Regions from separate parts of the Brevibacillus sp. NPDC003359 genome, predicted to be linked through region 2. Evidence: riboswitches for the same ligand, from Rfam matches in the RefSeq annotation. Region 2 holds a riboswitch; each other region holds the start of a gene.
The links. Region 2 has a riboswitch for S-adenosylmethionine ahead of mtnK (S-methyl-5-thioribose kinase). Riboswitches for the same ligand answer to the same signal wherever they lie in the genome.

Region 1 (8,062 bases), on a different contig from region 2:
TGATCGTCTGGTCCAACTGGCAACACGTGTGAAAAGGGTACACAGCGCGACTGCTGTAGTCTTGGGCAAATATGCCGCAGTCGGTATTACAGTTGATCCGAATCTGGATCGCCCAGAAGTCGGCGTCATTAAGTATACGGTTGCGGAAGCACTGAAAGAAGATCCTCAAGGAGCGAACGCTGTCGTAACCGCAGACCCTGCCGTCGTACAGCGGTTACGGGAGATGAGAGATGATATTCGTCGCGGTCATCCTGTTGCCGGCATTACGGAAGAGTTAGCGGATATCGTAGGTCGGATTATGCCGCAGCTGCCGCGTAGCGTGCAGCCTCGTGAAGAAACACCTTCTCAAGTAAAAGAAAAACGCATGCACAAAGAGCCGCAAGGACAAAACAAAATCAACGCAAATCGTACAGGAACACCTTAAAAGAAAAGAGGTATTCCCCGGATTTAAGCCCGGGAGAATACCTCTTTTTCTTTATTGACTAATGCTTCAGAAGGCAAATAATCCAATGCTTGCTTCAAATCTGCCACCAAGTCATCGAAATCCTCTAAACCAGCTGACAACCTGATCAAACCATCCGTAATTCCTCTTGCAGCTCTTTCCTCAGCAGGCATCGCTGCATGAGACATCGTAGCTGGGTACGAAAGAATCGTTTCCACTGCCCCGAGGCTAACGGCCACAATCGGCAATTTTACGCGATCAAATAACGCTTTCGCTCGCTCGCGGCTCCCTACATCAAAGGAAAGAACAGCCCCATGACCACTCGCTTGTTCTGTCTGAATCAGGTGACCGGGGTGATCCGCCAGTCCCGTATAGTAGACTCGGCTTACTTGTGGATGCGTAGACAACCAGTCAGCCAAGCTCGCGGCTGTCTTCGTGCTCACATCCAGACGGGCTTTCAATGTTTTGAGCCCACGCATCACGAGCCAGCAGTCCTGCACACCCAAAATCGCTCCCATGCCATTCTGGATAAAGTAGAGCTGCTCCCCTAACGCAGCCTCTCTCGTCACGGCAAGACCTGCCACGACGTCGCTATGACCTCCGATAAACTTCGTCGCGCTATGAATGACCACATCTGCTCCAAGTTCCAATGGACGCTGGTAATACGGGGTTAGGAACGTATTATCGACAATGACGAGCAAGCCATGCTCCTTCGCGATACGAGAAACCGCAGCAATATCTGTCACCTTCAAGGTGGGATTGGAAGGGGTCTCTAGGTAAACGCCTTTCGTCGCCGGTGTAATAGCTGCACGAACAGCTTCTGTCTCTGTCGCATCCACGAATGTAACGGAGATGCCCATTCTCGACAATACCTTGGTCAAAAACCGAAACGTACCTCCGTATACATCTTCCGCCACTACCACATGGTCTCCGGCTGAAAACAGCATGAACACGCTGGAAATAGCAGCCATGCCAGATGAGAATGCAAAACCCCGTGCACCTCCCTCCAGCGACGCAATGGCTTCCTCTAGAGCCTGCCTCGTCGGATTGCCTGATCTGGCATAATCGAAAGAACCTGGCTGATCGATATCAGCCTGATGAAACGTAGAAGCCTGATAAATGGGAACCGACGACGCACCTGTGAACGGGTCAATGCAAGTCGAACCGTGGAGGATCTTGGTTGCAAAATTCATCGTACACTCCCCCCTACGACCAAACTAGCATTCAATGCCTGAAACAAATCGGCTACGACATCATCTGGATGCTCGATGCCAACCGACAGTCGCAACAATCGATCACAAACACCGACATGCACTCTGACTTCTTGCGGGATATCGGCGTGAGTCTGCGTCGCCGGATACGTACACAATGACTCGACACCACCCAGACTTTCCGCAAAGGACACGATTTGCAGATTTTGCAGGAACAATCCCACCTGCTCTACATCGCGTACACGGAACGATACCATCCCACTATGCCCAGTCGCTTGATTCACCTGTATCTCATGCCCCGGATGCTCTGGCAGACCTGGATAAAATACCTCCGCCACTGCCGGATGCTCACGCAGCCCTTCCGCTACAATCAAGGCATTGGATTGATGACGCTCCATGCGCAATGCCAATGTTTTCATCCCGCGAACGAGAAGCCAGCAATCTTGTGGTCCAAGTACAGCACCGATTGAATTGTGCAAAAACCGGATTTTTTCCGACAACTCTTCCCCTTTTGTTACGATGAGTCCAGCCAGCACATCGTTATGTCCTGCCAAATACTTGGTTGCACTATGTAAGACGATATCTGCACCAAGCTCTAGTGGGCGTTGACAATACGGGGTTAAGAATGTGTTATCTACAATCGTAAGGAGCCCGTGTTGTTTCGCCAATTTCGTTACTGCTCGAATATCGGTAATCTGCATGAGCGGATTGGTTGGTGTCTCGACGAAGATGGCCTTTGTATCTGGGCGAATCGCATTTTTGAGTGCACCAATGTCACGCAAATCCACATACGAAAACGTAAGACCATAGCGAGAGAGCACTTGCTCGAACAAGCGATAGGTTCCTCCGTACAGATCGAGTGAAACGATTAGATGATCCCCTTGGGAAAACAAGCCCATGACGGTATGAACAGCAGCCATTCCTGAAGCGCAAGCGAAACCTGCATCTCCTGATTCCGCTTCAGTGATGGTCTCCTCCAGGATAGTGCGAGTAGGATTGGCTGTACGTGTATAATCATATCCAGTGCTCTGGCCCAAGGCAGGATGGCGATAAGCCGTTGCATAGTAAACAGGAAAGCTCACCGCCCCTGTTTTTTCGTCTCTGCCTACTCCCGCCTGAATCAACTTCGTTTCTAATTTCATATCTGTTTCTCTCCCTCCAATAGTGTTCGAGGGCATCAAAAAAGCCCCCTTTCCTCTGAAAGAAGGCTTTGTTTACGTCACCGTAAGCAAATCCTTCTCATCTTTCAGAGTTTGATAACTCTGCAGGAATTAGCACCATTATCTCCCTGTTAAAATACAGGTGATTGGTTGCCGGGCATCATCGGGCCAGTCCCTCCGCCGCTCTGGATAAGAAGATTGCTATTCAATTTGATTGACCCTAATACTAAAGGATCGGCAGGATTCTTGTCAACAATTTATTTCCACCCGTTAGTTTGCATCTTTTAAGGCAGTCATAACTTGATTGTCCAACTTCGCTGCCGCGTTTTTATCATATGTCTTTTCATATTGAGGTTCTACGGAAATACGGGAACCGTAAAACATAATATCACGAACGGCCTCAATTTTGATTTCCGCCATGGCTAGCTTGAGTGGAACACCCTCCAGTCGGTCTGTTTTGACGGTAGCACGACCATTAATGGCAAAAGAGGAGCCAGCACCGATCAAATGCAGGACAACTTGTGGTTCCTTTGCAATATTAGCCAAAATACGTGAGCGGTTATCCACGGCAAAACGAATCGTATCGGCGGTGACAGCATACGTCCAGGACAAGGAGCTGAGCGATGGTGCCCCTGACTCATGGTCTACTGTGCCCAAGGTAACAAAACGCTCCTTTTGCAAGAGCTTGTATAAATCTTCGGAAAGAGATTGGGAAACAGTTTCAGCCATTTCAAAGCCTCCTAACAAACGTTTTGTACGTTCATTGTACTCTTCGCATAGCCGATAGGCAAACCTTTCCTCTTCACCTTGATTCTGGTTGTCTTTTTCCCTAGACTGGTAGTAACGATACCGAATTGTGGAAGGGGATGGACAGCTTGTCACCTACAGATCGCCTCATGCAACAAATAGATCAAGTTCTTGAAGAGCTTCAGGAAGTTCGAAAGGTAAATGAGCGGATGCATAAAATTGCGATGTTCCTGGAGGATATCCGATTAGCAGATGTGATTCAAAATTACACAGCCCCGCGCAAGCTGCTCTGGATCAATTTCCTCGCAGGTCTTGCCCGGGGTCTGGGGTTGACGATTGGTACTGCTATCGTTTTAGCTTTCCTCGGCTCCCTCTTGACGCAATTTCTTTCGATCCCCATTCTGGGGGATTACATCAGACAATTGGTGGAGTACGTCGAGACTTACAAGCAGCGGCCTTAACGATAGAGACTAGTCTCTGTCTCCTTGATCGTTGTCATCGTCGTCATGATCATCATCGTGGTTGCCATGTTTTTTCCAATATCCATACGCGTTGCCGTTGGGATGCTTATCTTTATCTTTATCTTTATCTTTATCTTTATCTTTATCTTTATCTTTATCTTTATCTTTATCTTTCTGCTTCCCTTTTTCTTTTTCTTTTTTCTTTTTGTCATCATCATCGTCATCTGTTTTCTTCACAGGCTCGACAATAACTTTTGTGCTTAATGCGACGTCAGCTTTCTTGACCAGCTTATCGTTTTCATACAAGGCAAATTGAATCGATTTGGCGCTAAAGGAGTGATTCTTGTAAGACAATGTCAAAGAAAACTCACCTTTGTCATTCGGTTCAATTTCTTTTTTCTTCCCGTCAGGAGCGATTACAAACAATTTAGTATCGTCCTTTTTATTCCAGCCGCTTACTGTCCCCTTCACCTGAATGGACTTGGCTGCAGGATTGTTTACAGCAGTCGCCTTGATGGCATATGCGGTAGCTTGATCCTTGTCAGGAGCGTTCACGATTTCTACCTGAACGGACTCGGAATCAACCTTCTTGCCATTCTCGTAAACCTCGATCAAGGCTTTTTGATCTTTCGCTGCTTGTACGTCCTTTACTGAAACCGTAAAGCTGCCTACGCCATCCCACAGCTTCTTCACGTTTGCCTCTTTTTTCACACCATTATAGGTGACAGTTACTTTGTCTGCCCCCTGCTTGACAATTCCTTTAACTTTTAATTCCTTTTTCTTCGCATCCAAAACAGACATCGTATGGATGATCATTTCCTTATCTTCTTCTGCTTTCGGAACAATCTTTACCTTTTCGCTATCTACCAACTTACTGCCTTCATAGGCACTCACGGTTACATACGGTTCATAGGATGCATCAGGAGCTTCAAAGCTGACCGTAAAAGAGTGCTCCTTAGTTGGAACGACTTCAATGATGTCGGAATTCGGCTTTTTCACAACCACCTTGGTGACATTCGAAGTCACAATCCCCTTTATGTACACTTTGTTATTTTCAGTCTTGGCATTTACACTCACGATTTCTTCATCATTGTCTGTCAAGCGCACTTCCAGCCAAATATCGCTGTAGTACTCGTTGTAAATACGCTCCCACTCCGCCTTGTTTTCTTCCATAAAGGTTTGCAGCTTCGTATTCAAGTTAATCTCTTCTACAATGATGTACAAGTGATCCGCTTGATTTTTCAAGAGCATATTCAACGTGGTTGGATCATTTTGGGCAAGCTCTTTCAGATTGTAGCGTGTGACTTGCTTCCCCTCGTCATTCATGACTACCTTTGTGGCACTTGGACTAGCAATCGAGCTTGCATCGGCAAAAATCGGCGTCAAGCACCCAATAATACCTGCAGCTGTCACCACGGCTAATACGGGCTTCGTCATGTACTTTTTCAATGGTAGTTCCCCCTTCTAGTCTGTCAAAATCCCCGTGTTTGTATGGGGCATGAATATTGACGGGAAATCTTTTTCAAAAGTTGCATCATCCAAGAAACCGCGGCTTATTACCTATGACAAGCCCTTGATACAAAAAAACTCCACCCACCTTCCGAACCATTTCGGCAAGTGGGGGAGTCTTTGTCCCGTTAATTACAATTGTACTTGGGTTCACTCTCAATCGCGACCAGTAAAGCTTCGACTGATTCCGCCGGGTATCGCACTTCCATAGACTGTGAATCAGCGTTTCCAAATAGCACGTACCAGCTGCCTTCCTGACGATAGCCGATATCGCTGATTTGATGATCCTCTTTCAGCAATTGCAAGAAAAAAGCAGCTGTATCCAAAGCAGAGCGGTCTTCTGGTCGCGCATCGGCAACCACTTGGATTTGGAGCCAATTAAAGAGTGCATCTTCACGTTTCACGCGGTTCTCCTCACTTTCGCCCCGTTTGCTCCGGCTTGATCCGTACCTTCACTATCACGAGAATTGCAATCGCCACGAACATTGCACTTTTCACAGGAAGCTGCACATCCAAAATAGCGAAAATGAGGGCTCCAGCAAACAATAGAATGTACAGAAGCACGTTTTTCAAAATAGGCATACGGATACGGGTAGCAAAGCCAAGATAATAGACGATAATTAATTCCACGAACAAAATCCAAGCCCGATATTTATCAGCCCATACGCGAAAGCTATCATATGCTGTGAGCTGATCTGGATTAGTTGGCACATAAGTTGATGCGATTTGTATCCAGTCCATCAGTTATCTCTCCTGTCTTCAAGCGGTGAAACTCCTAACGCTTCACATGCCACTACATAGGCGGAATGAAACGAATAGTCACTCCTTTTTTCTTAGGAAAACGCTATCTTTCTTACTTTATCAGGTGGTGGATTCTGTGTCAAAAAACGGTAGTCCTTTCCATGTTGCTGGCATGATTTTCGCCGTACATGCTATGATGAGGATACGTCAGTAGAAAAAGGTGGGAATAAGATGAGCTTGTATGATATTGCCGTCAAAACGATTTCCGGTGAAGAGAAGACATTAACCGCCTTCAAAGGGCATGTACTGCTAATCGTGAATGTCGCTAGCCAATGCGGCCTTACTCCTCAATACAAAGGGCTACAGGAGCTGTATGAGCGCTATCAGGATAAGGGTCTCGTCGTTCTTGGCTTCCCTTGCAACCAGTTCGCTGGTCAAGAGCCAGGAACAGAAGAAGAAATCGCAACGTTCTGCGATCGAAATTATGGCGTGACGTTTCCACTGTTTGCGAAGCTTGATGTCAATGGTCCTGGTACTCACCCGTTGTATCAGTACTTGAAGGAGCATGCCCCGAACGAAGAAAATCAAGATATCGAGTGGAACTTCGCCAAATTCCTCGTGGATAAAAATGGTCATGTCGTAAAACGCATCGGTGCTCGTACACAGCCCGAGGAGCTCGTCTCAGATATTGAAAGTCTCCTATAAGGACTCCCTTGAAAAGTCAAAAGCTCCCGCACCCAATCGCTGAGCAGGAGCTTTTTTTCGTTGGCGTCAGTGGGCTCATCCCCGCTTCAACTCATCGACATGACCAATCAATAAAACGAAAACGCCACTTCATCCCTTAACAGGATACAGTGGCGTTTCTCATTTTAAGCTTATGCTTGCGGTTGTACTTCCCAACGTCTTTGCTTCTCGTAGCGCTCACGATCTGATTTGTTCAGATATTTTTTGCGCAGACGAACGGATTGAGGAGTTACTTCGCACAGCTCGTCGTCATTCAAGTACTCCAATGCTTCTTCAAGAGAAAGAAGGCGTGGAGCCTTCATTTTTACGGTCTCATCTTTGTTAGCAGAACGTACGTTAGTCGCATGCTTTTCTTTACATACGTTAACAGTCAGGTCATTGTCGCGGTTATGCTCGCCCACGATCATTCCTTCATATACTTCTGTACCTGGCTGAATGAACATCATTCCGCGATCTTCTACGGACATCAGGCCGTATGTGGAGGCTGTACCTGTCTCATGGGAAATCAGTACCCCTGCGTGACGTCCACCTACCGCTCCTTGAACCAGCGGACGATAGCTGTCGAAGGAGTGGTTGAGAATGCCGTAACCACGTGTGATGGTCAAGAACTCGGTACGGTAACCGATCAAACCACGGGATGGAATGATGAACTCCAAACGTACTTGTCCGAAGCCGTTGTTGATCATGTTCACCATTTCGGCTTTGCGTTGACCCAATGTCTCCATGACAGGCCCTGTATATTCTTCAGGCACGTCAATGATCAAGAGCTCTGCAGGTTCCATTTTTTGACCGTCGATCATACGGATGATAACTTCAGGCTTGGATACACCTAGCTCAAAGCCTTCACGACGCATGTTTTCTACTAGAATGGACAGGTGCAATTCACCGCGTCCAGATACTACATACGCATCTGGCGAATCTGTTTCATCCACACGAAGAGATACATCTGTCTCCAGCTCAGCCATCAGACGATCGCGCAGTTTGCGGGAAGTAACGTGCTTACCTTCGCGACCAGCAAACGGGCTGTTATTCACCAGGAACGTCATT
Region 2 (8,062 bases):
TACCAGACGATCAGGGTCAAGGAAATTTTCCAGATCAAATCTACTGCTGGGCGCAAAAGCAAGGATTCCAGATTGATTTCTTTCATCCGCACCTTGAAGTAGTCTTCGCCTACATCAGCAAACTCCTTTTGTACACCTTTCTCCCGACGAAAAGCCTGTACGATCGTCATGTTCTGGATCATTTCATTGATCGTTGTGTTCATATCACCGAGCTTCGCGCGAATTACCGCATAGTAGCGAGAACTGTACTTTTGATACACGTAGACTAACAGTACAAGCACTGGCACCGTCAAAAAGCAGAAGAGAGCGAGCTCAGGCTGCAAAATGTAGAGCGCAATCAAGATTCCAATCAAATAAAGACCGTTCTGTACAAATGTAGCGAGCACACTTACATACAACTCACGGATAGCTTCTGTATCATTGCTCACCCGGGAGACAAGCGCACCTACTGGCGTTTTGTCAAAAAAGGCAACCGGGAGCTTTTGCAAATGGATAAACAGCTTCATCCGCATTTGCTGAATGATGCGCTGGGCGATCTTTTGCAGCCACAAAATCTGGACGTAGTTGAAACCAGCTGAGAGCAAGATCAGTGCTCCATAACCTACGGACAGCCAGACAATGGGCAGGACATCCCCCTGATACATCGCCTTGACTTCCTCTGCGGTCAGCCGAATGCCTGTAGAGGTCGTGCTTTGTCCTGATTGATTCCTCGTTGTTATCTCGAAGCGCTCCCTGCCGTTTTCTGGCGCAATCGGGGTGATTTGCTTCTTCGTGTTTGGATTCACCTTGCCAGAAACTAAGTAATAGGTCGTGCCTTCTGTCAGCACGGTTACTTCTTTTTGGTTGATGCTGTCCAAAGCAAGACCCGTCTTTGTTGCGACATCCTCACGAATATAGTTCGTACCGTTCAGTGAGGCGACTTGCCCCGCTGCTTGTGGTGGCACTTCGTCCAGTTGATACCAAGGCTTCTGGATCGCCAGGATGTGATTATCAATCATGACTTTGGCTAAAAAAGGACCTGCCAGCTCTGCGCTCGTTCCCAGCAAGAGCAGGAACAGCGCCCCCAGTATTTGCTTTTGAAATGGTCTGGCGTACTCGGTCAAACGCCCCCATATATTTTCTTTGCTCATGAAACGCTCTCCCCCTCTCTCAACCAGCCACATCCTGTTCCATTTGCTGACGACGGTACTGCTCTGCATACCAGCCGTTGTGCTGCATCAGCTCGTCATGTGTCCCTCGCTCGACAATCTGCCCCTCATCCAGCACGAGAATCAGTTGAGCGTGTTGGACGGCAGATAGACGATGAGCGGTAATAATCGTCGTTTTATCCGCGCGCTCCTGTCGCAGATGACGGAGGATGCTCTCCTCTGTCCGCGCGTCCACAGCCGATAAAGAATCGTCGAGAATCAGGATACCCGCATCCATCAAAAGAGCACGTGCAATGGAAATGCGCTGTTTTTGCCCCCCGGAGAGGGTGACCCCCTTCTCTCCAACCATGGTTTGCAATCCATCTCTGAATTGCGCCAGATCTCTCTTCATCTCCGCAAGCTCCAACGCATGCATCACTTCCTCGGTCGTCGCCTGTGGTTTCCCGAATGCAACATTTTCCGCAATCGTCCGTGAGAACAGCAAATGCTCCTGAGGCACATAGCCGATTTTTTCTCGCAGCGTATCGAAGGCGAGTCCTTCGATCGGGATGCCCCCGATAAACAGAGCTTGCTCCTTCATCTGATATTGATGCAAGAAGGCACGGCAAAGCGTCGACTTGCCGCTCCCCGTCCGCCCGACAATCCCAAGCGTCTCCCCTTCGCCCAAGCGAAACGAGATCTCGGTGAGGGCCGGCTTGTCAGTGCCCGGATACGTAAAAGAAAAATGACGGGCTTCTACTGTATTGGCTATTTGGCTCGTGATCGGATTCTCCGCCTCCGTCACATCTGGTTGCTCCACCATTAGCTCTGTAAAACGCTTGTGGGAAGCGCCACCACGCTGCAACACATTGACCAGCCAACCAAAGGCGAACATCGGCCAAATTAAAAGTCCCAAGTATAAATTGAACGCAACCAAATCGCCTAAGGAGATGGCGCTGGTGAATACCAAATACGTCCCATAGCCCAGCCCGATCAAAAAGCTGAAGCCAATAATAATCGCGATCGTCGGCTCGAACAGGGCGTCGATCCGCGATACACTCACATTTCGCTCCAACGTTTTTTCACTGACCCGGCGATATGACTCGATATCGGCCTTTTCCTGAACAAATGCTCTCAATACCCGTACGCCCGATACAGATTGTTGAACATGGTCATTCATCTCTCCGAAAGCTTCCTGCGCCAAGTAAAAACGCTCATGTAGCAACCTTCCATAGTACGCTGTTGACCAAGCCAAAAACGGCATTGGGATCAATGCAGCCAGCGTCAGCTTCCAATCAATTGCGGTCACCATGACGCACAGCGTTAACAAGGTCATGAACAGCGCATCGACAAGCGTAAGCACCCCTGTACTAGCCGTTTGTTCAATGGCAGGAATGTCGTTGGTAGCGACGGCCATCAGATCCCCACTGCGTTTGCGATGAAAAAACGACGGGGTCATTCTCGTCAAATGGGCAAACAGTCGCTCGCGCAACGTCCTCTCCAGTATCAAGGCTCCCCCATTTAACAAGTACCTCCAGAGATACCGCAATCCATACAAGCTAACACCCAATACGAGCAAGATGACCACAGTTTGCGTCAAGTCAGCGTCCGTCAGGGAACTGTTGCGAATCGAATCCACTGTGTCCCCGATTAATTTCGGCGGCCAAAGCATAAGGACATCAATGATAAACAGCACAGAGATCCCTATGACGTACCGTTTCCAATAGGCACGGAAAAACCAAGATAATTGCCGAAGTGTCTGCATGTAAATCACCTCTATTTATCCTAACAGCCGGACTAAAAAAAGGGCCTGCGAATCACGCGCAGCCCTTTTTGATCTGTCCTCACCATCGTAATTTACAGAATTTTCATTGTCAATCTAAGCATACAGTTCGTTCTACTATTTTTTATCGGTCTTCCAGTCTAGCCATTCTTCTTTTAACAGGCTGTAAGTGGCATGATCTACGTAATGATCGTAAAGGAATTCATTTCGTCGCAGTATCCCTTCTAGTTGAAACCCTAATCGTTCCGGAATCGATCTGCTTTTGTCATTGTCCGTAGCAGCCTGAATCGTTACTTTTTCCAAATCCCATGACCCGAAGATCAGTACATCCAGATAGGTTGCCACTGCTTCTGTCATCAGGCCCTTGCCTTGAAATTGCGCACCCAGCCAATAGCCAATGGATGTTTTTTTGTTGATCCAGTCCACCGTATGTACGCCGATCGTTCCTGCCAAGCGACCCTGGTACCAAATACCGTAGTTGATGCCGCGATTATCGTTGTACTGATTGATCGTCGCTTGGATAAAGTGGCGCGAATCCTCTTCTTTCTTCGTGTAATTCAGCCACGGCAGCCATTCCATAAGATACTCCCGGTTCGAATCCGTAAGCAAAAATAACTCCTCAGCATCGGCTAATTCCAACTGTTTCAAGTGCGTATCTTCATTAATTGCTATCCGTTGTATCGTTTGCATACGAATCTCCCCTTTTCTTGGATATTTTACTAGAAAACGCCAAAACGAGCAAAGCGCCCGCCAGCAACAACCGGGCGAACGCTTATAAAAAGTTCTTTTATTTTTTGCTATTGCCGATCTCCTCCGGCTTGAAAATGCCTGTCTCCGTGACGATAGCTGTAATGTACTTCGCAGGCGTTACATCGAACGCAGGATTGTACACCTTGATATCGTCTGGAGCGACCTGTTTGCCCAAGCCATGCGTAATTTCTTCCGCTGGACGCTCTTCAATCGGAATATCTGCGCCTGTCGGTGTCTCCAGATCGACAGAGGACAAGGGAGCTGCCACGTAAAAAGGAATGCCGTGAGCTTTTGCTAATACCGCTACTCCATACGTTCCGATTTTGTTGGCGACATCCCCATTTGCTGCTACGCGGTCTGTACCCACGATGACAGCCTCTACTTTCCCTTGGGACATGACCATCGCCGCCATGTTGTCGCAGATGAGCGTCACATCAATTCCTGCTTGCTGCAATTCGAAAGCAGTAAGACGGGCGCCTTGCAGGACAGGACGAGTTTCATCTGCATATACTTTCAGATTCCAGCCGCGTTCCTTTGCCAAATAAAACGGAGCAGTAGCAGTACCGTATGCAGCTGTAGCCAATGCCCCTGGATTACAGTGCGTGAGAATTCCCATACCGTCATGCAACAGAGTGAGCAGATGCTCTCCGATGGTCCGGCATACTTCAGCGTCTTCCTTTTGAATCGCCAGTGCTTCATCGAGCACTGCCGCCTTCAACTCGGCAATCGACGCTCCGCTTTCTTTCGCAACACGAGCCTTGGTGCGATCCAACGCCCAGAACAGATTCACGGCTGTCGGACGGGAAGACCCCAGGTAGTCTGCCTGCTGGTTCAGTTCCTGCCAAAACTCGTCATAGTTACTCGCTTCACTGCCACGAACGCCCAGATAGAGCCCGTAAGCCGCCGCCATTCCAATCGCTGGTGCGCCACGTACTTCTAAGCGACGGATGGAACCCCATACTTGCTCGGAGGTGGTCAAGTTCAAATAAATCGTTTCTACTGGCAGACGCGTCTGGTCAAGCAAGACCAGTGCATCATTCTCCCACTTAACAGGTGCCAATTGGGTGCTGGTTGTCATACTGTCGTTGCCTCCTGATAGTAGCGTTCGGTCACAGTGCGTACAATGTCCGTAATATCTGTCGATTCGTCTATACCGCCACGACCGAGAATCAGCGCTTCTCCAATCGAGAGAGCTAAACGCTCTGCTTCTGCGCGGACCTTGTCGTCTTCAATGGCATTCAGGTCTGCTACGCCTGCCAAGCCGATGACACGGCGCAAGATTTTGCATCCGGCATAGCCTGCTGTATCTTGAATCAAGCGCTTCACGTAGCTTTGCCACAGTCCTTCGACATGGGCGCTGCGCTCTTTGGCGTGCTTGTGCCAGAGCTGAACGAATTGCGAAACGAACTCATTCCAGACATCCTCGACCGTTTCCAGTAAATATTCGCGGTACGCTTCCCGTTCTCCTTGATCTTTTTGCAAACCGTGCTGTCCTGCGTAGTTGAGTAGCAGATTGGCAATAACCGCCCCGATATCAAAACCGATTGGGCCGTAGTAAGCGAACTCCGGATCGATTGCTTTAAAGCTGTTTTCCGTGATGAAAATACTTCCGGTATGCAAATCACCATGCAACAGCGCTTCTGAGCGTGTGAGGAAATCGTATTTCAGCTTGGCGATTTCCAGCTTCAGCGGCCTGTTGTTCCAGATCGCCTCGACTTCCCGGCGAATCAACGGGTTGAAGTCGTTGGTTGGCGCATTTTCATACGGATCGGTAAAGACGAGATCTTCCGTTATTTTGCATAATTCTGGATTTATGAATGTTCCGACTAGCGATTTTTTATCGTACGGATGCGCGCCTAAGTCAGAAGTAAAGAACAAGGTTTGCGCGAGAAAACGCCCAATCTGCTTCGCGAATAGCGGGTACCGCTTCCCTTCGATCAGACCTTTGCGCATGATGATGTGGTCCCCGACGTTTTCCATGACTGTCAACGCGAGTTCCCCATCGAAATGATACACCTGTGGCACCAGGTCTGGAACGTATTTGTGCTGAATGCGGAGTGCCTCGCTCTCGATGCGAGCTCGATCAATCGTCAACGGCCAGGATTCTCCCACTACGCGGGCAAAAGGCAGTGCTTGCTTGACAATGACGCTCTTACCGGTAGTTGGCTCCTGAATGTCAAAAACCAGATTGAGATTGCCATCCCCGATTTCGCGGCTGATAAGCTCTGCTCCATCGCTAAAAAGGCCCGGTATTCCTTTTACGTACTCTACTGCTTCCTGCTCAGTCAATGCACGATATGTCATAATTACAAAACTCCCCTCTACGTATTTTTCCTCTATCTCAACTAGTTTTGTTTGTGTCCAGAGAGCAAAAAAAGACCTCTTTTCCCGAAGAAAAGAGGTCGTGTCGTCACGTGTAAAAAACCGTGTTGATGTCCCCCTTATCTTCCAGACCACTTTTGTTTCTGCAGGAATTAGCACCGTGCATGTCGCCTGTCAATCAGTCGCTGCTCGCGTCTGAATGGCGTCATGTCGGTTGCCGGGTATCATCGGGCCAGTCCCTCCACCTTCTCTGGATAAGGTATCCAAAACGTATTCGGTTTTTGATTTAGTTTGAATCATACAACCAACGCTTCCACGATGTCAACACCCTTTTGTGCAAAAATTCGCACCTTGCGATTAGTAAGTGTAATGTGTTCCCGATGCCGCTGGCCGCTCCCAATTCCACCAGTCTACCTTGCCTAAAAGCGCTGCAGTTATCGACTTTTCGGCCTTGAGCTTCAGCAGTTCTTTCGTTGGTCCGGTCAGGACGGCGCCGTAGATGCGCACTCCGTTTTGCTGCATGTAGTTGTATCGTTCTGTTATTTGTGGGTCGCTACGAAACAACAAGGTTCTACCGATATCGCGAGTCAAACCATCTTGCTCAGACAAGTACTTCATTTCGTTCAGATAAGTCGCCATCCGCCTATCCCCTTCCCCGTTTACAAGAATAGAACCACCATAATTCAGTTCCCGTTCTGCAAACCCCCATACTTCTCCAGGGCCTAACATCGCTTGTCCCTCTTCATTCTCTTTGCTCTCGACCCCTGTGTCTACGGCAAACCAAACCGTATCTTGTCCCGAAGAGGTAACATGCCGTGAAACCAATTCATAGTACTCCTCGTACGTCAGGAAGTGGTCAAAAGATATCGCAAGCTGCGAAACGGTTCCCTCTGGCAGCTTCTCCATTGTCGTCCAGGCAGGTGAAGTGCGAGACATCGTATCCTCCCTTGCCCCCTCTGTCGGATAACGGAAATATAGCTTCTGTTCCCTAACCCCATTCGGCCATTGCGGCCAAGCATTTATGTTCCACAGCACATTCGTACTTTCAAATCGGCCAGCGTTCTTTTCTTCCGCTCCAACTCTTTCACGCAACTCCATGCTGATATTGCCGTAGAATAACCCCACCTGTGAGCCACTACCGCCGACACTAACACCTGGCTGCGTAAAATTAACCATCGCCTTCGCGACACGGAAAATATCTTCATGCATCAGTGATCCGACCCAGCCATTCAAAAACAACAACAAGACTCCGGCAAAAAAGGGAAGCCCTATGGTGAATCCCGCGTTGGACAACCGACTTTTCCATTTTCCCCGACGAACAATAGCGCGCTGTTTTTCAGCCGACAGCATTTCAGGCTGTATTGGTTCCGCGATGTTCTCCCCCTTCTCTTCCCCCAACAAAAGCCTCTCCAACCGCTGTGCGTATTCCTCGTCAGCAGCTATTTCCTCCTCAAATTGTTTCGAATCTTCTTCCGCCATTTCCCCACGCAAATAAGCAAGCAGCCTTTGATCGCGTTTGTTCTCATCCTTGTTCATCACTGGCTTTCCTCCCTCCACATTTGCCGCATCTTTTGTCGTCCCCGAAACAAGGAACGCTTCACGTCTGCCAACTCAATCCCGAGCACTTCTGCCATTTCCGCGTAGGAAAATTGCATGGCAGACAGCAATATGACCTGTCTCTGCTTTTCCGGAAGTCTGGCCAATAAGTCATAGGCCACTTCCCACAGCTCGTTGTTCACAACATGCTCTGCCGGATCAACCGCAGCATCATCACGTCGCTCTGGCAGAGCTTCCACAAACGCAAATCGTTGTTTCCTCTTCTTGCGATAACCGTCCACGAAAGCGTGATAGGCCACCTTGAACAGCCAGGGCCGTACTTTTTCTCCATGGTAGTCGTCCAAGGAAGAGAAGGCGCGACAAAAAGTTTCCTGTGTCAGATCCTCTGCGAGCCTCTCATCACGTGTTAGCCGGAAAAGATAGCGGTAAATATCGTTTATATGCAGCCGGTACACATCCTCCAGACCTACTTTCCCAAGCCGTTCACACCCTTTCATCCCTTACCACGAAGGAATTGCCAAAA
Region 3 (8,062 bases), on a different contig from region 2:
AGACAGGCATCTGCCTAACATAGCAATAGGAGCAGGCAAAAGAACAGCCCGTATACGGATTGAGCGAGTGGGTGTAATCCGCAAGAAATCCGCTTCCTTTATTAAGGAGGGTTTTCGGCATTTTATAGGAAAGGATACTTTTCATATGGTGCGCTCCTCACTTTGCATCATGAAAAATAATCCCGAGGCTGTAACGGGTTCCTGAAGTAATCGTGCTGACGCCGTGGCGCAGCGTGTTTTTGTAGTAGCCCCGCGTTCCCTGCACTGGACGATAAGATGTCGGGAAAATCAGTCCAGCGCCTTGGTCCAAGGTTATCACATGTCCCCGGCTCTGTGCGCGCGGTCGTTGCTCCATCAGCAGAAATTCACCACCAGTGTAGTCGTGATCCTTCTGATTCAAGGCAAAAACGACTTGAAACGGGAAGAATACCTCGCCGTACATATCCTGATGCAAACAATTGTAGCCGTCCGTTTCGTATTTCAAAATCAATGGAGTGGAGCGCAGCTGACCCTGGTCGTGACATTGCGCCAAAAATTCAGGGAGGGTAGCAGGATAAACGGCTTCGCGTCCAAGCATTTCCAGCCACCGATTCGCAGTCTGCGCAAGCATCGGATAAAAGCCTTCGCGAAGCTCCTGCAAAGGCGCGGGAAGGGGAGCCTGATAATACCGATACTCTCCTTCACCGAAACGATACCGTGCCATCTGGATCGTATTGCGAAAAAGATTATTTTGTCCATACGTAGCGATTAATTCTTCGCATGCTTCTGAGCTTATTAAGGAAGGAAAAGCAGCATACCCTTGTTCGTCCAACTCTTGTTGCAGTGACTGCCAGTCAAGTGCAGCGATTTTTTCTGTCAGTGAACTAGCCATGCTTTCACACTCCGATTCGCCTTTTTCTCTAGGTCAAGCAGAACTGTCTTCATAGGCAGTCCTCCACGATAGCCAGTCAGTGAACCGTTTTTACCGACAACGCGGTGGCAGGGGACTGTAATGAGAACTGGATTGGCACCGATTGCTGCACCGACGGCACGAACAGCAGCAGGCTTTTTAATAATGTTCGCAATATCGGTGTACGTTGCCGTTTGCCCGTATGGGATTTGGCGCAGTGCCTCCCAGACAGCGAGTTGAAAAGGCGTCCCAGACAGGTCGCAAGCCATGGTAAAATGCTCGCGCGTTCCTTGCAAATACTCCATCACTTCTGTTGCAAAAGGCTTTAGCCATTGATCGTCTTGCACCAGTGCACTTTGTGGGCGATGTTTCTTTACCCACGCTTCCAATTCAGCAAAAGGCTGGTTGACCGAGCCGACATAACAAAGTCCGGCAGCCGTTGCTGCCAAATAAATGGTCCAATCACCATACGACAGCATTGCCCATCGTACTGTCTGATCTTGATTCGTTTCCACTTCCATACCCTCCTTTGAGCTGTGTACGCACAGTATACCTCCAGCACCTGTTCTTCGTACGTTTTTAGGAGTGGATGAGCAAGATAACAAAACAATGTCCTCGACATTCCCATTGCTTTTATCCAGCGGCGGGGGTAAGGTAGGAGGGAGATAGAGGAGGAACGATACTAGTATGACTGATCAATTAACACATTTTAATGAACAAAATCGGGCTCAGATGGTAGATGTATCTGAGAAGGACATCACAAAACGGGTGGCTGTAGCCGAGAGCCAAGTCAGCATGAAACCCGAAACACTCGCCCGAATCCGCGAAGGTCGAATCGAAAAGGGCGATGTACTCGCCGTTGCGCAGGTAGCAGGTGTCATGGCTGCCAAAAAGACGTGGGAAATCATCCCGATGTGTCATCCGCTGCCATTGACTGGCATCGACATACAATTTGCATTTGTAGATGAAACGACGCTTGCGATTACAGGAACCGTGAAGACGACAGGGAAAACAGGCGTCGAGATGGAGGCGTTGACCGCTGTCAGCGTAGCTGCTTTGACGGTGTATGACATGTGCAAAGCCATGGATAAAGAAATGATAATCGGTCCGACCAGTCTGCAATCCAAAACAGGCGGAAAAAGCGGCGATTTCCATCGGGGTGAGAAGTAAGCCATGAGGCAAAAATGGGAATCCTATCCGAGCAGCATTCGTTTATTGGCGATTGCTGCCGTCATTTTTTCTACCGGAATGGCTTGTATATGGCCGTTAGTTACGATCTATATTCACAACCATCTCGGAAAGCCGCTGACCGTAGCCGGCTTCTTGTTGCTTTTAAATCAAGGCGCATTCCTGATCGGAAGTATTGTGGGCGGTATGCTCTTTGACCGCTGGGGCAAAATGCGTACCATTGTCGTTGGCTCCATCGGGGGAATGCTTATTTCCGTCAGTTTAGGTGTTACACAAGATTTTACCGTATATGTCCTACTGCTATTATTGAATGGACTGTTTTATGGATCCCTTTCTCCCGTTATGAATGCACTGGCAGTGGTTTTATGGCCGGATGGAGGCCGTAAGGGAATCAATTTGATTTACGTCTCCCTCAATGTGGGTGTAGCTGCCGGCTCTGCTTTAGGCGGCTTCTTGGCAAGTGTTTCGTTTGCTTGGACGTTTTTCGGAAATGCGATCTCCCAAGTAATTGTGCTGACGATGTTCATGCTCATTTTGCCGCGTCAGTTAAAACTGGCAGAGCAACAACGTCAATTGCAGACGACTGCTCCCGAACATGCAGAGGGCGAACTTCTACGACAACCACAGCAACAGCCCAAGGTCGTATGGGGAGCATTGCTGCTCTTATGCGGAGGGTTGCTCATTAGCTGGATTGTCTATGTACAATGGACGACGGTCCTGTCTACCTACATGCAGTCCTTGGGCATTTCTCTTCGTCAATACAGTCTGTTGTGGACATTGAATGGTGGTTTGATCCTGTTTGGTCAGCCGCTAATTGCGTGGGTGATTCGACGCTTTGCCCGCACGCTAAAAGCACAAATGCTCTTGGGTGCTTATATTTTTGCCTTGTCGATGCTAATTTTGTCTCAGTCGACGGTTTATGCAGGTTTTGTCGCAGGCATGTTCATTATGACGTTGGGGGAAATGCTCGTCTGGCCAGCAGTACCCGCAGTAGCGGCACAGTTTACACCAGAGGGACGAGAAGGCTTCATTCAGGGATTGATTGCAGGGACTGGATCGGCAGGGCGGATGGTTGGCCCATTGCTTGGCGCATTTATCTTCCAATCAATTCATGCGCAGGGTCTATTGCTCGTGATGGCAGGCTTGTGTCTGTTGTCTGTCGCATTCTTTGCCTTCCACACTTCTTTTCAAAAAAGGAGTCATCATCTACCCGTACAGAATCAAGCATCTTGACACGGTTTACGTGCTCAAGTAGTATGATATAGACGAAAAAACAGTATATTCCGTGTGTTTGACTTATTCAGAGAGGTGGAGGGACTGGCCCTACGAAGCCCGGCAGCGGATCTGCTCCATGTGATGGACAGATGCTGTGCCAATTCCAGCAGGATTTTTCCTGACAGATAAGGACGCGACCAAGCTGATCTCCCCCTTTTTCTGTATGGAAAAAGGGGGTTTTACTGTATTGGCCCGAAGAAAGGAACTGAAGAAAGATGCGTATCCACCCCTCCGACATGATTGATCGACTCCCTACCCAGTTTTTTGCGACGCTAGTGGCAAAAGTAAACAAGGTCATTGCGCAAGGCCATGACGTCATCAACCTGGGCCAGGGTAATCCCGATTTGCCGACGCCGCCGCATATTATTGAAGAATTACAGGCGCAAGCGGCACAACCACTCCATCACAAATATCCGCCTTTTCAGGGACGTGTGGAACTGAAACAGGCAGTGGCTCATTGGTATAAGCAAGAATTTGATGTGGATCTCGATCCGGAGGAAGAAGTAGCGATTTTGTTCGGCAGCAAAACCGGACTCGTAGAGATTTGCCAAGTCCTAATGAACGCAGGCGATGTTGCACTGGTTCCAGACCCAGGCTATCCGGATTATTGGTCGGGGGTTGCTGTTGTCAACGGACGGATGGTCATGATGCCGCTGAAGGCGGAAAATGACTTCTTGCCAGACTACAGCCAGCTCTCCCAAGCTGATTTGGATCGAGCGAAACTAATGTTTCTCAACTATCCGAACAATCCGACAGCAGTCAATGCACCACTGGAGTTTTATGAGGAAACGATTCGTTTTGCACGAAAGCATGAAATCGTCGTCTGCCATGACTTCGCTTATGGGGCGATTAGTTATGACGGGAAAAAGCCGGTCAGCTTTATGCAGGTTCCGGGAGCAAAAGAAGTAGGCGTAGAATTCTATACCTTGTCCAAAACGTACAACATGGCAGGCTGGCGTGTTGGGGCCATGGTAGGAAATCGCGAGCTGGTTCGTTTGATCAATCTCATTCAAGACCATTATTTCGTCAGTCTGTTCGGAGCGGTACAGATGGCTGCAGCCAAGGCGATGACGGATTCGCAGCAGTGTGTTCGTGATCTCGTCGCAGTCTATGAAAGCCGCCGTAATGCCTTGTACTCCAATTTGCACAGAATTGGCTGGCAGGCGCCACCATCACAAGGATCGTTTTTTGCCTGGCTTCCCGTACCAAGCGGCTTCACGTCCGTCGAATTCTCTGACCTGCTCTTGGAAAAAGCGCATGTTGTCGTAGCTCCGGGTAATGGCTTCGGTCCGACAGGTGAGGGCTATGTACGTGCGGCCCTGTTATCAAATGAAGAGCGTCTCGCGGAGGCGGTTCAGCGGATAGATCGGTTGGGGCTGTTTACAAAAACAAAGTAAATGTGAGGAATTTTGGCCACACTACCATGTAAATGGGGTGTGGCTTTTTGATGTAGAATAAAAATCATTCTCATTATTGACAGATAATGATTTTCATTATACGATGTCATTGTTAATGATAATTAGTCTCAGCAAGAGCGGGAGGGTACCATGCGCTATCAGATTAACGGTTACACGGATATGTATACGGTGATCGCCAACGAGCGTAAGATCGGTGGAGCCATTGAAGCAGGCCAGATTCGCTTGCGGACGGGAGAAGTTTACGCCAATGCTGTTCTCACTCGTTTGGAAATGTCAGGTGCGCATTTTTGCTCGATCGGCTTCGTGACAGAAGAAGGCAAAAGGCTGATTGTTCATGTGAATGATATCAGCATGATCGCTGATGCACGTCACGTCAATGTTTGTGAACTGACGAATGAATGCATGAGAGCGGAGAAATGCGCAGAGAGAATGAAGCGATTAAAGCGTCTCTGTGAACTGAATGAAGGCAGCTGTACGCCGACCTTCCAGGAAGAGGCACTGCTGTTGGCAATTGATATCGGAATGGAAGAAGCGTCCACACAAGTAGACCTTTCTTTTCTGCCACACACAGAAAAACCACGTGTATTCCGTATCGCCTAGAATAATATAGCCATATACATATGAACCCCTTTTCGTTTGATGCGAAGAGGGGTTTTTTGCATGCGTTGTGCTAAAACTAACGATTGAACAACCGCTCGACATAGTCAAAACCTATCTCCCCATAGCGAGCAAGGATTGGACTTACGCAAGGGAGAGTGATAAAACAAGGATAAGCAAAATCAAGGGGGAACGGAACATGGAGTACACATTTTCAAAATCTGTCGAAGCACTATCCTCCTCGGCTGTCCGGGAAATCTTGAAGCTGACCCAAAGCAATCAAGTGCTCTCGCTCGCAGGTGGACTGCCAGCAGAGGATTCTTTTCCAATCGCAGAGATGCGCGAAGCGTTTAACCGTGCATTCGATCAAGGAGCAAAAGCTCTTCAATACGGATTGACTGATGGATACTTACCGCTTCGCGAGTGGATTGCATCCCGCATGAAGCAAAAGCATATGAACGTCGGTGTAGATAATATGATCATCACAACGGGCTCTCAACAAGCAGTAGACTTGTTGTGTCGTGTATATTTAGACGAAGGCGATGTCGTTCTTGTTGAAAATCCTACCTATTTGGCAGCGGTTCAATTGTTCCAATTCCGGGGAATCAAAGCGATTCCCGTAGACGGTGATGCTGATGGGATGGATTTAGACGATCTGGCGAAAAAAATTGCCCAGTATCGCCCGAAAATGGTGTACGTCATTCCTACCTTTGCCAATCCGACAGGAAAGGTATGGAGTCTCGAACGCCGTCTAGGTTTGCTTCGTCAATGTAAGTCGCAAAACATTCTCATTTTAGAAGATGATCCGTATGGAGAGATCCAATTCGATGGGGAAGCACCGTACCGTTCGATTTTCTCACTGGATGAGCATCCGACCGATTCCTGTGTGGTATACACCAGTACATTTTCCAAAATTGTCGCGCCAGGCTTGCGTACGGGATGGGCCATTGGAGATACACGCGTGATTCAAATGATGGTGAAGGCGAAGCAAGCAATAGATTTGCAGTCGAGCACAATCGACCAGTACGCCCTGTATGAGCTGTTGTCCCGCTTTGATCTGGAGCGACACATTGAGAAAATCCGCGAGTCCTACAAGGCGCGCATGGAATGGATGCATGAGCTCTTGGTCGCGCAAAACTGGGAGGGTGTACAGTGGGAAAAACCAAGAGGCGGGATGTTCCTCTGGGTGAATCTTCCTGCGCACGTCGATGCAGAGAAACTGCTGGCCCGATCCGTACAGGAAGGCGTAGCATTTGTACCAGGGAAGCCGTTTTATGCTGCCGAGCCGCAAGTCAATACGATGCGCTTGAACTATACCCTTTTGAACCGGGAAGACACGGAGCTTGCGATTTCTAGACTGGGCAAAGCATTCCACGCTTACAGCGAATCGCTTGTCGCACACTCATAGGAAAAAGAGAAAAGACAACCATTCCATTAGGAGGGTTGTCTTTTTCATTGGGGCTCGGGTCTGTTATGTACACCAGTTGTGCTTCGTCATTTACTGTCTCTTTGTGTCCGATCCAGCCATTCATTCACAAGCTCGGTAAACAGAAGCGGTTGCTCAATCTGCAAGTTGTGTCCGGCACAATCGAGTGCGGCAAAAGAAGAGCGAGGATAGCCTTCGATGATATCCCAAATATCGTGATAGCCAACAGAATGATCTTGTTTGCCCACAACAAAAAGACTCGGGTGGACAAAGGGAGCCGTATCTAATGGGAAGGACACGCCATACGATTGTCTGATTTTGCTGAGGAAAGAAGGGTCAGACAGCATGTAGCCGTCGACAATCTCTTTTTTATAGCGGTTCCACGTATATTCGGTAGCTACTACCGCCATCGACTCAAACTCCGCTCGTTCCGTCTCACTCAACTGCTCCCAGAGGGAAGGCTCCTCCACTAGGACGGGTTTATTCGGCAGTGTACGCATTTCTTTATCAGGAATGACGTTCGGGCAGATGAAAAGGGCGCCCTTTACTTGATCCCGGCGCTTCTCGATAACCGCTCGAGCAAGATATCCGCCGTATGATTCACCCGCAATGAAAAAGGGCTCTCCTGGAATGAGCTGATCAATGAATGCGAGGACAACCTCTACAATATCGTCCGTGGTATGAATATGTTCGTAGTTTTTCGTTTGCCCCATTCCCGGCAAGTCTATGTACAGTCGGCGGTATTCTGGGCGTTTCTCAAAAATAGGTTCCATACAACCAGTCATGCAGCGGTGATCAAGTGAAAATCCGTGTATCATCACGACAGGAAAGCCGCTTCCGATCTCCTCATAATAAAGGTTGACGCCATTGACCTCGCATCTCATAAAAAGCCTCCCAATGACATTTTTGTCAGATTGTTTTAATAGTTCGGAACGCACGTTCTTATTATAAGTGATCTGTTAAATATTTCAAGGATGAAAAAACACACCCACAACGAGAATCGTCAATGGGTGTGCCAAAGTGTTTCCTATTCTTCTGTTTCTTCCAAGGTGCAAATTGCGCTAGGACGCTTGATGCGCAATACAACGCACTCATACACACGGAACAGACTGTTCATTTGCTCGTCTCCGAGGAATGCGGAGTCGAAGTCTTCTGCAATCGCCAGGTCGAGATTGTGGCGGCCAGTTGCTACCAAAACGCCGGAGCGGCCTTTAATGGTAGGGGATTGGAAGACACCATCTGTAACGAGATTGCGAACATGCTCAATCT
Region 4 (8,062 bases), on a different contig from region 2:
AGAGAAATCGTTTTTCATCAAAATGAATGGATCGGTTCAAATTTTTACCTATCTAACGAATGTTTGGAGTGGCTCTCATGTTATGGCGTAATCGTACCTTTCTGCTTTTAATGAGCGGAGAGATTGTCGCGGGAGCGGGCATGTGGATTTCGATTATTGCCAATCTTGCATTCATGCAGAAACTCGTTCCTTCTGATACGGTGAAGGGCTTGATTCTGATGTGTGGATTGGTGGTCAGCATTCTCCTCGCCCCTAAAGCAGGTGTGGTGATTGACATGTACGACAAAGGCAAGATCATGCTGTTTGCCAGCTTGGTCCGAACACTCAGCCCAGTCTTCATGTTCCCGGCTCTTGCAAACGATTCTCTTCTGTGGATGATCGTATCTTTGATCGTGATGCAATGCTCTGCTGCGTTTTATTTTCCGACCGTGCAGGCTTCCTTGCCAGCCATCCTTTCCCAGGACGAGTTACTCAAGGCGAACAGCGCATATTTGAATATCTCTACCCTCTCGCGCATTGGAGGAACGGCAATCGGCGGTATACTCGTTGCCTCCATGGACCTGTCCATGCTGTATGTATGCTCCATCATCGCGTACGCTGTACTCGCTGTCGTCACACTCTTTCTCCGCATTCCGCAAGTCACTTCTCGGAAGATTCAGGAAAAAGTGGAGTTCCGCGAAGTACTGACGATCTCGCGACAGGACCCGGCCTTGTTTGTCGGATTGATTAATAACGGGTTGATTACCTTGTTCCTTGGCGGTCTGAACCTGATGATTTTGAACTTTAGCGAGCTACAACAGGAACCTCAGCTCATGGGATGGATCTATGCAGCAGAAGGGATCAGCATTTTGATTGGAGGTCTCTTGGCAAAGCGTTGGATAGGCCGCAGAAACCTCGTGGCAGCGTCCACCGTCATGCTCTTTTTCTTCGCGCTTTCCCAGTTTGGCATGTCACTAGCCGATAACAAATTCATGGTGCTTGCTTCCTTCTCCTTGTTCGGCTTTGTCGTCGCTTTCTTCTTCCCTGTGACCGCAACGATTTTTCAGAAGCGCCTACCTCCACACCAGCAAGGGCGATTCTTTTCATTCAAAAGCATGCTGGATCGTGGATTTTTCTTGTTGGCTCTCGCGATTACCGGAGTCGGGCTTGACCTTCTCGGCATTAGCAGCTACCTCATCTTCATCGGCTCGGTGACTATGCTCTTTGGCTTGTTGACTTTCTTATACAGTAAAAAGCTTAAGCTGGATGTACGCTCCCACGATGAGGCAGCTGCCTAGTCTCGGAATGTAACAAACCTGACAAACGCTTTCCCACAGACCATGCTTTGGTGTACACTAGTGAAAGTATGTTGAACACTTATGGAGGCGTTTTTCCATGCAGATCCTTTCCTCTCCCATTTTGGGAATCCTGCTGCCTCTCGTGATGGCTATTGCAGTGATCTTTGTGAGAATGCGTCGGCAAAAAAAGCCGGCTTCTGCAAAAAGCATTATTTTGCCACCATTCTTTATGGCGACAGGGTTTGCCATGTTCTTGTTACCCGAGGCACAATTACCGCCCAAGTTTGATATTGCTGCCTTTGTGGTTGGGCTAATCTTTTCGATTCCGTTGATTATGACATCACGCTTCGAAATCATTGGGCAAGACGTGTATTTGAAACGGTCCCGTGCGTTTTTCTTCATTTTGATCGGTCTGTTGGTCATCCGGCTGATTATTAAACTGGCGATCAATGATAGCTTTACACCGATTCAAACGGGTGGACTGTTCTTCTTGCTCGCATTCGGTATGCTTGTACCTTGGCGTATCGCGATGCTGGTGATGTATCGGAATTTAACCAAAAAGACGTTTGGCACCTAGTAGAAAACCACCTCCAATGCGAGGTGGTTTTTTTCTTAAAACGCCACATAAAACGGATGCTCTTCTTCTCGCAAGCATACCGCAAAACTTCGTCACTTCTATATCCAAGCCGCACTCTTCCTTCGTTTCTCGAATGGCTGCCTGTGCAAGAGATTCGCCCTCCTCTACTTGACCACCAGGCATTTCCCATCCTCTTCGCGGACCCTTGATCAACAAAATCTCCTGACTCTCATTGATGATAATCGCTGCTGCGGACACAATATGTCGGGGGGGATCCCATATGTACGCCTCCATTTGCTCTAACGTCTATTCCAGCGTGGTTAGAAAGTATGTTCCACCACAAATTTTAGACTCGCTTTCCTTGCCTAGACCTGACACTTTCGCAAAAAACGGACTTTGCCCGCGATCTTGCAAGGCCGATTGCGCCAATCCCTCCCCTGTCGGTTGGCAAAGCACTACATTTCCACCCGGAATCTCAAATACGTGACAGATGGCTCCCAGTTCTTTATCGTGGAACTTTTCGCCCCTCTTCCATCCAAACCAGCTTTGCCAACGTGCTGTTGCTTCTTCCAGATCCGTCACGGCATAGCCTACAGACTCGAGATGGGCTGCACCGTTCGGATGTGCGTCAATGATGCCACGATTTGTCAAATCTTCTATTCTCTCTTCATCCGTTTGCGACCATTCAATGAGAAATGGCGGTAAGAGGGCACTAGTTGCATCTTCAAGGAACAGCATCCGCCATCGAAGCGTCGTGCCATCATCACGAGTACGACTCCCCGCAACAGGTCCAGTAACCTGCAAACCTTGGCTTCGCAAACGCTCTACCCACACATCCATCTCGTTCGTCCGAAGCGCAATCTGACCAAATCCTTCTCCCTTTGCCTCATCCTCGATGCATTGACGCACGAGCGTATTGTCTGATTGTCGAGCAAGCACCTTGTTTTCGACCGCCAAAAATTCAACATAAGAAAGTCCAAAATAACTAAGGCTATTCCATGTCCCCCAAGACGCATGACGCCCTCCAGCTACCGCATGAAAACCTGCTTGGCAAAATTGTTCCGATGCTTCCTGTGGCGTTCGCTGCACAAAATGAACCAAATGATCAAAAGTTAATCGCACCTTTTTTCGCCTCTTTTCGTATTACTTATAGGATATCAAAATTCATTTATGTAAGGATAGAAATACAAGGGGGAAAAATGAACGAGACTAGATCAAGCCGGAGAAAAACTCGGCGCAAGCAATCACGTAGAAAATGGGTACGGACTGGAAAAAGCACGCTCCTATTTAGCGTGTTAGCTATCTTCGTCGTCGGAACCTACTACCTGTTCCAATCAGCCATGGATGGAGAACATGCCAACCCGAGCACGCAGCCTGCTCCTGACAATACCGTGAACCCAAAGTCTTCTGTGCAGCTCACCTTTGTCGGTGACATTATGATGTCAGGGAATGTAGAGAAGACCTTACTCGCAAACAGCTATGACTACCCATACAAGCATGTAAGCTCACTCTTTTTGCAAGATGATATCACGATTGCCAATCTGGAGACGCCGATTACCGCCACAGGTGTTGCTGCACAAAACAAGGCGTATGTCTACAAGTCGTCGCCACTTGCTGTTCCTGCCATGAAAAACGCTGGGATTGATGTCGTGAATCTCGCCAATAATCATTCCATGGACCAAGGGGTTCCGGGATTGCTCGATACCTTTGACGCTTTGGACGAAAACCGGATTGAATACGTCGGCGCAGGTAAGGATGCCAGCCGTGCCTATTCACCTATCTTCATAGAAAAGAATGGAATCAAGATCGCGATTCTCGGCTTCAGCAGGGTTATTCCCGAAACGAGCTGGTTTGCAAGGGATTCCCAGCCAGGTATGGCCGCTTCCTATGATCCTACACTGGCAGTGAAAGCGATCCAAGATGCGAATAGCCAAGCGGATCTCGTTGTAGTGATTGCACACTGGGGCAAGGAACGCTCCGATTATCCTGTCGATCATCAAAAAGAGTTGTCTCGTGCATACATCGATGCTGGTGCAGATTTGATCGTCGGTGGTCATCCCCACGTCCTTCAAGGCTTTGAACGATACAACGACAAATGGATTGCGTACAGTCTCGGCAATTTCATTTTCACACGATCAACCGAGCCCAAGACATGGGAGACGATGGTCCTGCAAGCAAGCTGTACGAAAAGCGGTGATTGTGAGCTGACAATGCTTCCGTTTCACGCAGAATTGGGACAAGCCGTACCGATGAATGAAAGCAATGGCGCCGCCCTTCTAAAACGCATTGAATCCATTTCAGAGAGTGTCGACATACAAAGTGATGGGCGTGTGCAGCCACGTGTAAAAGCGGTGGAGACTGCCCCCTGACAAAAGAAGCCGTGTTTCCAGTTAACTAGAAATACGGCTTTTCTTTTTATTCCGCTTACTTACGCAGATTCGAGAACAGGGAAGCAGCGCACGGCCAAGCCAAAATCATTTTTCAATAGGGACTCGTGCTCTTCACTGATCCCTGTCACGATTAAACCTACGCGCAAGACGCCCCCCAAATCAAATTGAACTTTAAGCTTATGCACGTTTACTCCTGCTTGCTGAAGGAAATGCAGGACGCGCTCTGGCGTAGCAGTATGGCATGAGCCCTCAAGATAACAGAGGACACGTTCTGTCGAGTCCAATGTGACGCCAGCTTTGTCAGCCGTTTTTTCTTTCCAAGTAGGATGCGGTGTGAATGGCTGCGTCAATAAATAGGCCAAATCCTCGACAACAGCACTTGCTGTAGGGAGCTCTCCTGCCCCTCTTCCTGTAAACAACAAGTCTCCCACGATGTTGCCGGATAGCTGAACAGCATTAAATGCGTCGTGGATTTGCGCCAGCGGATGGCTCAGCGGAAGCATAGTTGGTTCAACCGACAGGCGAATTCCTTTTTCAGCTTGATAAGCCTGCGCGATCAGTTTGATCCGGTACCCCAGCTCGCTCGCAATCCGAATGTGACCTGCTGACAAATCTGCAATCCCTTTGCGAACAACATCCGCTAAAGGCAGCGATTCTCCGTAAACAAGCTGTGCCAAGATATATAACTTGTACATAGCGTCAAAACCTTCTACATCAGATCGAGGGTCTGCTTCCGCATAGCCCAGCTCCTGCGCTTGCTTGAGCACCTCCTGGTAAGAGAGCTGCTCTGCCTCCATTTTCGTCAAAATGAAGTTCGTTGTTCCGTTGAGAATACCGCGAACCCCTTGAATATCGTTCGTGCGAAGGAACTGTCTCAGTACGCTCAAGATCGGGATGCCCCCTGCCACACTCGCTTCATAGGCAAGATGCACTTGATGCTGATTGGCCAAATCGACTAGCTCCGTTCCTCTTTTCGCCAGGAGTTCTTTGTTGGCAGTTACCACATGGCAGCCCTTTTCAATCAAAGCACGGACGTAGTCATAGGTAGGTTCTACACCGCCCATGACTTCCACCACGATATCCACATCGCTTCTCAATACATCCTCAAAGTCTGTTGTCAGTAAAGCAGGGTCGACATAAATCGCACGCTCTTTTTCCGAGTCACGCACCAATGCTTTGACGATCTCGATCCGCTTTCCTAAGCGAGCAGCCAGCTTCTCCTGTTGCGAACGGATCGTTTTGATTACGCCTCCCCCCACGGTTCCCAATCCCAATAATCCCACGCGCACTACTTCTGCACTCATCCTGACCACCTCATACCCCGAATTTTAGATAAAAAGAAAAGCCATCTTCGATAAGAAGAAGGCTTGTTAGCAGCTAATGCTCCCCCTCCTTATCTCCCAGGACGTATATGTCCTGCAGGAATTGGCACCTTGTCACAAAATATACGTGACGGTTGCCGGGCTTCATCGGGCCAGTCCCTCCACCTCTCTGGATAAAGAAAATATGAAATTAAAAAAACCTTCTTCGATAAGAAGAAGGTTCATCTACAAATGGAGTAACCCGCTTCTTATCTTTCGAGACGAAACGTCTCGCAGGAATTGGCACCTTGTCGCAATATGCAACGGTTGCCGGGCTTCATCGGGCCAGACCCTCCACCTCTCTGGATAAGAACTATTTATGCTGTTGAGCTTTATTCTAAGAAATTCCAAGGCAAGCGTCAACAAAATTCTTTCTTTTCAGATTGCAAGCGAATTGGGCAAGGTTTTCAGTTGTGGGTGAACAAGCTTTCTACCTCTTCCATGCTGCAGCAAGTGCAATGAAGCACGCCCTCCTGGCATTCCTCAGGCAGCTCTTTTTCCTCGACATATCCGCACCATTGGCAAATGAAAAGTTGAATCATGGCACGACCTCCTCTTCTTTTATTCTGCCCAAAATAAAAAGAGCATTTTCCGCTCGACCGTGACGATCGTTAGAAAATGCCAGAAAAGGAGGGACGTACTTGTCCACTCGCTGTTTTTTGCAAGCCATCTCTAACACCTCCCTATCTCCCGTAGGTCTATCAGTGTTGTCGAAACAGGCAGGTCTCCTGACTTAGGGTTCATCGTCGAGCGTCGCCTTCCCCGTCTACTTTGATAGACCAGTGGCTTGTTGGACGCTGACTCCCCTCTTACAGTGGCGGGACCGTGTCGGATTTGCACCGAGCTTCCCTATTATCCTTGTGGCAAATTGGTTATGCCCTAAGGAACCTGTTTCCACCTATGAAATTGTACCTTCTCACTACTACCCTCAGATTTTACCTTATTTTTCCTTGTTGTGCGAGCATTGTTCGTGGGCCAGTAGCCATTCCTTTCGCCACAATCCTCCCGAATATCCTGTTAAACTCCCGTTTGATCCAATAATTCTGTGGCATGGTACCGCATTTTCCTTCCCAATCAACGCGGCTAGCTCTGTGTACGTAATCTTGTGCGCATAGGGAATCGTGGTCAATGCGTGCCAGACTGTTTTCTGAAAGTCTGTTCCTTTCATCCAAAGGGGAACAGAAAAGGACTGTCTCTTACCGGAAAAATATTCGTCCAGCTGTTGCCGGCAAACGCGGAGAGGCTCTGGGCATTTGTCTTCTTGTTCAAGCAAAATCGGTTCGTAAGACCTACCTCAAATACCGATCTTTCAAAATGGCACTGTGGTGAGCTTCGTGTCCAGCAATCACATAGGCCAACGTCCTTGCAGATAGCTTGTTTCCGTTGGCAAGTCCCGTACGCAACCACGCTTCTGGAGAGATTCCTCGCACCTGCGCGATAGTGGAAGCACGAACAGCCTTGTACTCTTCCAATAGATCTGAGAGCTCTCTCTGCTGAAAACACGCCTGTTCTACAAAAGTATTCTCATCAAAACCGACGAGGGGCGTTTGATCTCCTCTCGCGATTCTCAGCAAACGATAGCTCATGATGCGTTCTGTATCGACGAGATGACCTAAAACCTCTTTTACCGTCCACTTGCCTGGAGCATACCGATAATCCATTTGCTCAGGAGCAAGTGACGAAAATAGCCTGACTTGCCTCTCTCCTTGTTGCATGAGGATCATTTGCAGATCCCCTTCAGGTACAAGTCCAACATAATAATCAAAATAAGCAGCGTATTCATCGCGCTCTGGTCGTCTGAGCATGTATTTTCCACTCCTTGTCATTCATTATGGATAGACAAATGATACCACCCTGCACTCCATGCCAAACAAGGATTCACTAATACGAACGCACCCGCCTGATCTTCGCAGGCGGGTGACCGTTACCATCATACGCTTTGTAAGCCTTCGAACAAAAGAACCCTTGCCGGAGCTGCATCCGTGCCAATCAGCTTCAGTGGTGCTGCCACCAAGAAATACTCGCCTGCCGGGACCTCTGCTAACCGCAAGCCTTCCACCACAATCACTCCAGCCGCAAACAGTTTTTTATGTGTGGGATGCCCTTCCTGGCTGCGTTCGATTCCAAGTGCATCGGTACCAATGCCTCGTACACCCAGCTCACTTAAATATTGTGCACCTTCCTCTGACAGAAAGATGAATTCAAAGGAAAACGCCTCTTCAAAAGAGTTTTTCGTTTTAAACAGGACAAAATCTCCTGGCGCAAGATCAAAGCTCTCCAAGTCGAAGCGAGTGATCCTGTCTTCTACCGCTGTAAGATCGAGAACCTTGCAACTGCCTACCAGCTTCTCCAATGAAATACTTTCAAATGTATCGCCAGCATTCACCATATGCAAGGGCGCATCCACATGGGTACCAGAGTGAAGGTCCATGTCGATTCTCGATTCTGTTACATAGC

Region 1: it holds a riboswitch for S-adenosylmethionine, as region 2 does, so the genes downstream of both, ACFYU8_RS08180 (aminotransferase class I/II-fold pyridoxal phosphate-dependent enzyme) here and mtnK (S-methyl-5-thioribose kinase) in region 2, are expected to answer to the same signal.
Region 3: it holds a riboswitch for S-adenosylmethionine, as region 2 does, so the genes downstream of both, ACFYU8_RS13615 (pyridoxal phosphate-dependent aminotransferase) here and mtnK (S-methyl-5-thioribose kinase) in region 2, are expected to answer to the same signal.
Region 4: it holds a riboswitch for S-adenosylmethionine, as region 2 does, so the genes downstream of both, ACFYU8_RS07565 (homoserine dehydrogenase) here and mtnK (S-methyl-5-thioribose kinase) in region 2, are expected to answer to the same signal.

What each region holds. Positions count from the first base shown of each region.
Region 1 is NZ_JBIAOR010000001.1:1,754,574-1,762,635, forward strand. It holds gene ACFYU8_RS08170 (YhcN/YlaJ family sporulation lipoprotein) at 1-424, shown strand, start outside; gene ACFYU8_RS08175 (trans-sulfuration enzyme family protein) at 448-1,635, opposite strand; gene ACFYU8_RS08180 (aminotransferase class I/II-fold pyridoxal phosphate-dependent enzyme) at 1,632-2,795, opposite strand; SAM riboswitch class I at 2,890-3,009, opposite strand; gene ACFYU8_RS08185 (pyridoxamine 5'-phosphate oxidase family protein) at 3,084-3,542, opposite strand; gene ACFYU8_RS08190 (DUF5665 domain-containing protein) at 3,680-4,021, shown strand; gene ACFYU8_RS08195 (hypothetical protein) at 4,031-5,470, opposite strand; gene ACFYU8_RS08200 (hypothetical protein) at 5,659-5,934, opposite strand; gene ACFYU8_RS08205 (YlaH-like family protein) at 5,945-6,271, opposite strand; gene ACFYU8_RS08210 (glutathione peroxidase) at 6,503-6,976, shown strand; gene typA (translational GTPase TypA) at 7,147-8,062, opposite strand, start outside.
Region 2 is NZ_JBIAOR010000008.1:114,170-122,231, forward strand. It holds gene ACFYU8_RS19405 (ABC transporter ATP-binding protein) at 1-1,130, opposite strand, end outside; gene ACFYU8_RS19410 (ABC transporter ATP-binding protein) at 1,150-2,892, opposite strand; gene ACFYU8_RS19415 (GNAT family N-acetyltransferase) at 3,028-3,600, opposite strand; gene mtnA (S-methyl-5-thioribose-1-phosphate isomerase) at 3,698-4,738, opposite strand; gene mtnK (S-methyl-5-thioribose kinase) at 4,735-5,964, opposite strand; SAM riboswitch class I at 6,099-6,243, opposite strand; gene ACFYU8_RS19430 (anti-sigma factor) at 6,340-7,518, opposite strand; gene ACFYU8_RS19435 (sigma-70 family RNA polymerase sigma factor) at 7,518-8,036, opposite strand.
Region 3 is NZ_JBIAOR010000003.1:403,065-411,126, forward strand. It holds gene ACFYU8_RS13590 (SPL family radical SAM protein) at 1-145, opposite strand, end outside; gene ACFYU8_RS13595 (2OG-Fe(II) oxygenase) at 158-871, opposite strand; gene ACFYU8_RS13600 (methylated-DNA--[protein]-cysteine S-methyltransferase) at 856-1,404, opposite strand; gene moaC (cyclic pyranopterin monophosphate synthase MoaC) at 1,577-2,059, shown strand; gene ACFYU8_RS13610 (MFS transporter) at 2,063-3,310, shown strand; SAM riboswitch class I at 3,371-3,484, shown strand; gene ACFYU8_RS13615 (pyridoxal phosphate-dependent aminotransferase) at 3,568-4,749, shown strand; gene ACFYU8_RS13620 (hypothetical protein) at 4,900-5,370, shown strand; gene ACFYU8_RS13625 (aminotransferase-like domain-containing protein) at 5,567-6,775, shown strand; gene ACFYU8_RS13630 (alpha/beta fold hydrolase) at 6,862-7,677, opposite strand; gene ACFYU8_RS13635 (family 1 encapsulin nanocompartment shell protein) at 7,821-8,062, opposite strand, start outside.
Region 4 is NZ_JBIAOR010000001.1:1,628,365-1,636,426, forward strand. It holds gene ACFYU8_RS07540 (MFS transporter) at 78-1,277, shown strand; gene ACFYU8_RS07545 (CcdC family protein) at 1,375-1,854, shown strand; partial or broken gene ACFYU8_RS07550 (NUDIX hydrolase) at 1,929-2,148, opposite strand; gene ACFYU8_RS07555 (VOC family protein) at 2,161-2,976, opposite strand; gene ACFYU8_RS07560 (CapA family protein) at 3,054-4,223, shown strand; gene ACFYU8_RS07565 (homoserine dehydrogenase) at 4,283-5,548, opposite strand; SAM riboswitch class I at 5,635-5,746, opposite strand; SAM riboswitch class I at 5,812-5,918, opposite strand; gene ACFYU8_RS07570 (hypothetical protein) at 6,013-6,147, opposite strand; gene ACFYU8_RS07575 (hypothetical protein) at 6,144-6,275, opposite strand; cobalamin riboswitch at 6,307-6,512, opposite strand; gene ACFYU8_RS07580 (methylated-DNA--[protein]-cysteine S-methyltransferase) at 6,546-6,878, opposite strand; gene ACFYU8_RS07585 (DinB family protein) at 6,895-7,410, opposite strand; gene ACFYU8_RS07590 (cyclase family protein) at 7,536-8,062, opposite strand, start outside.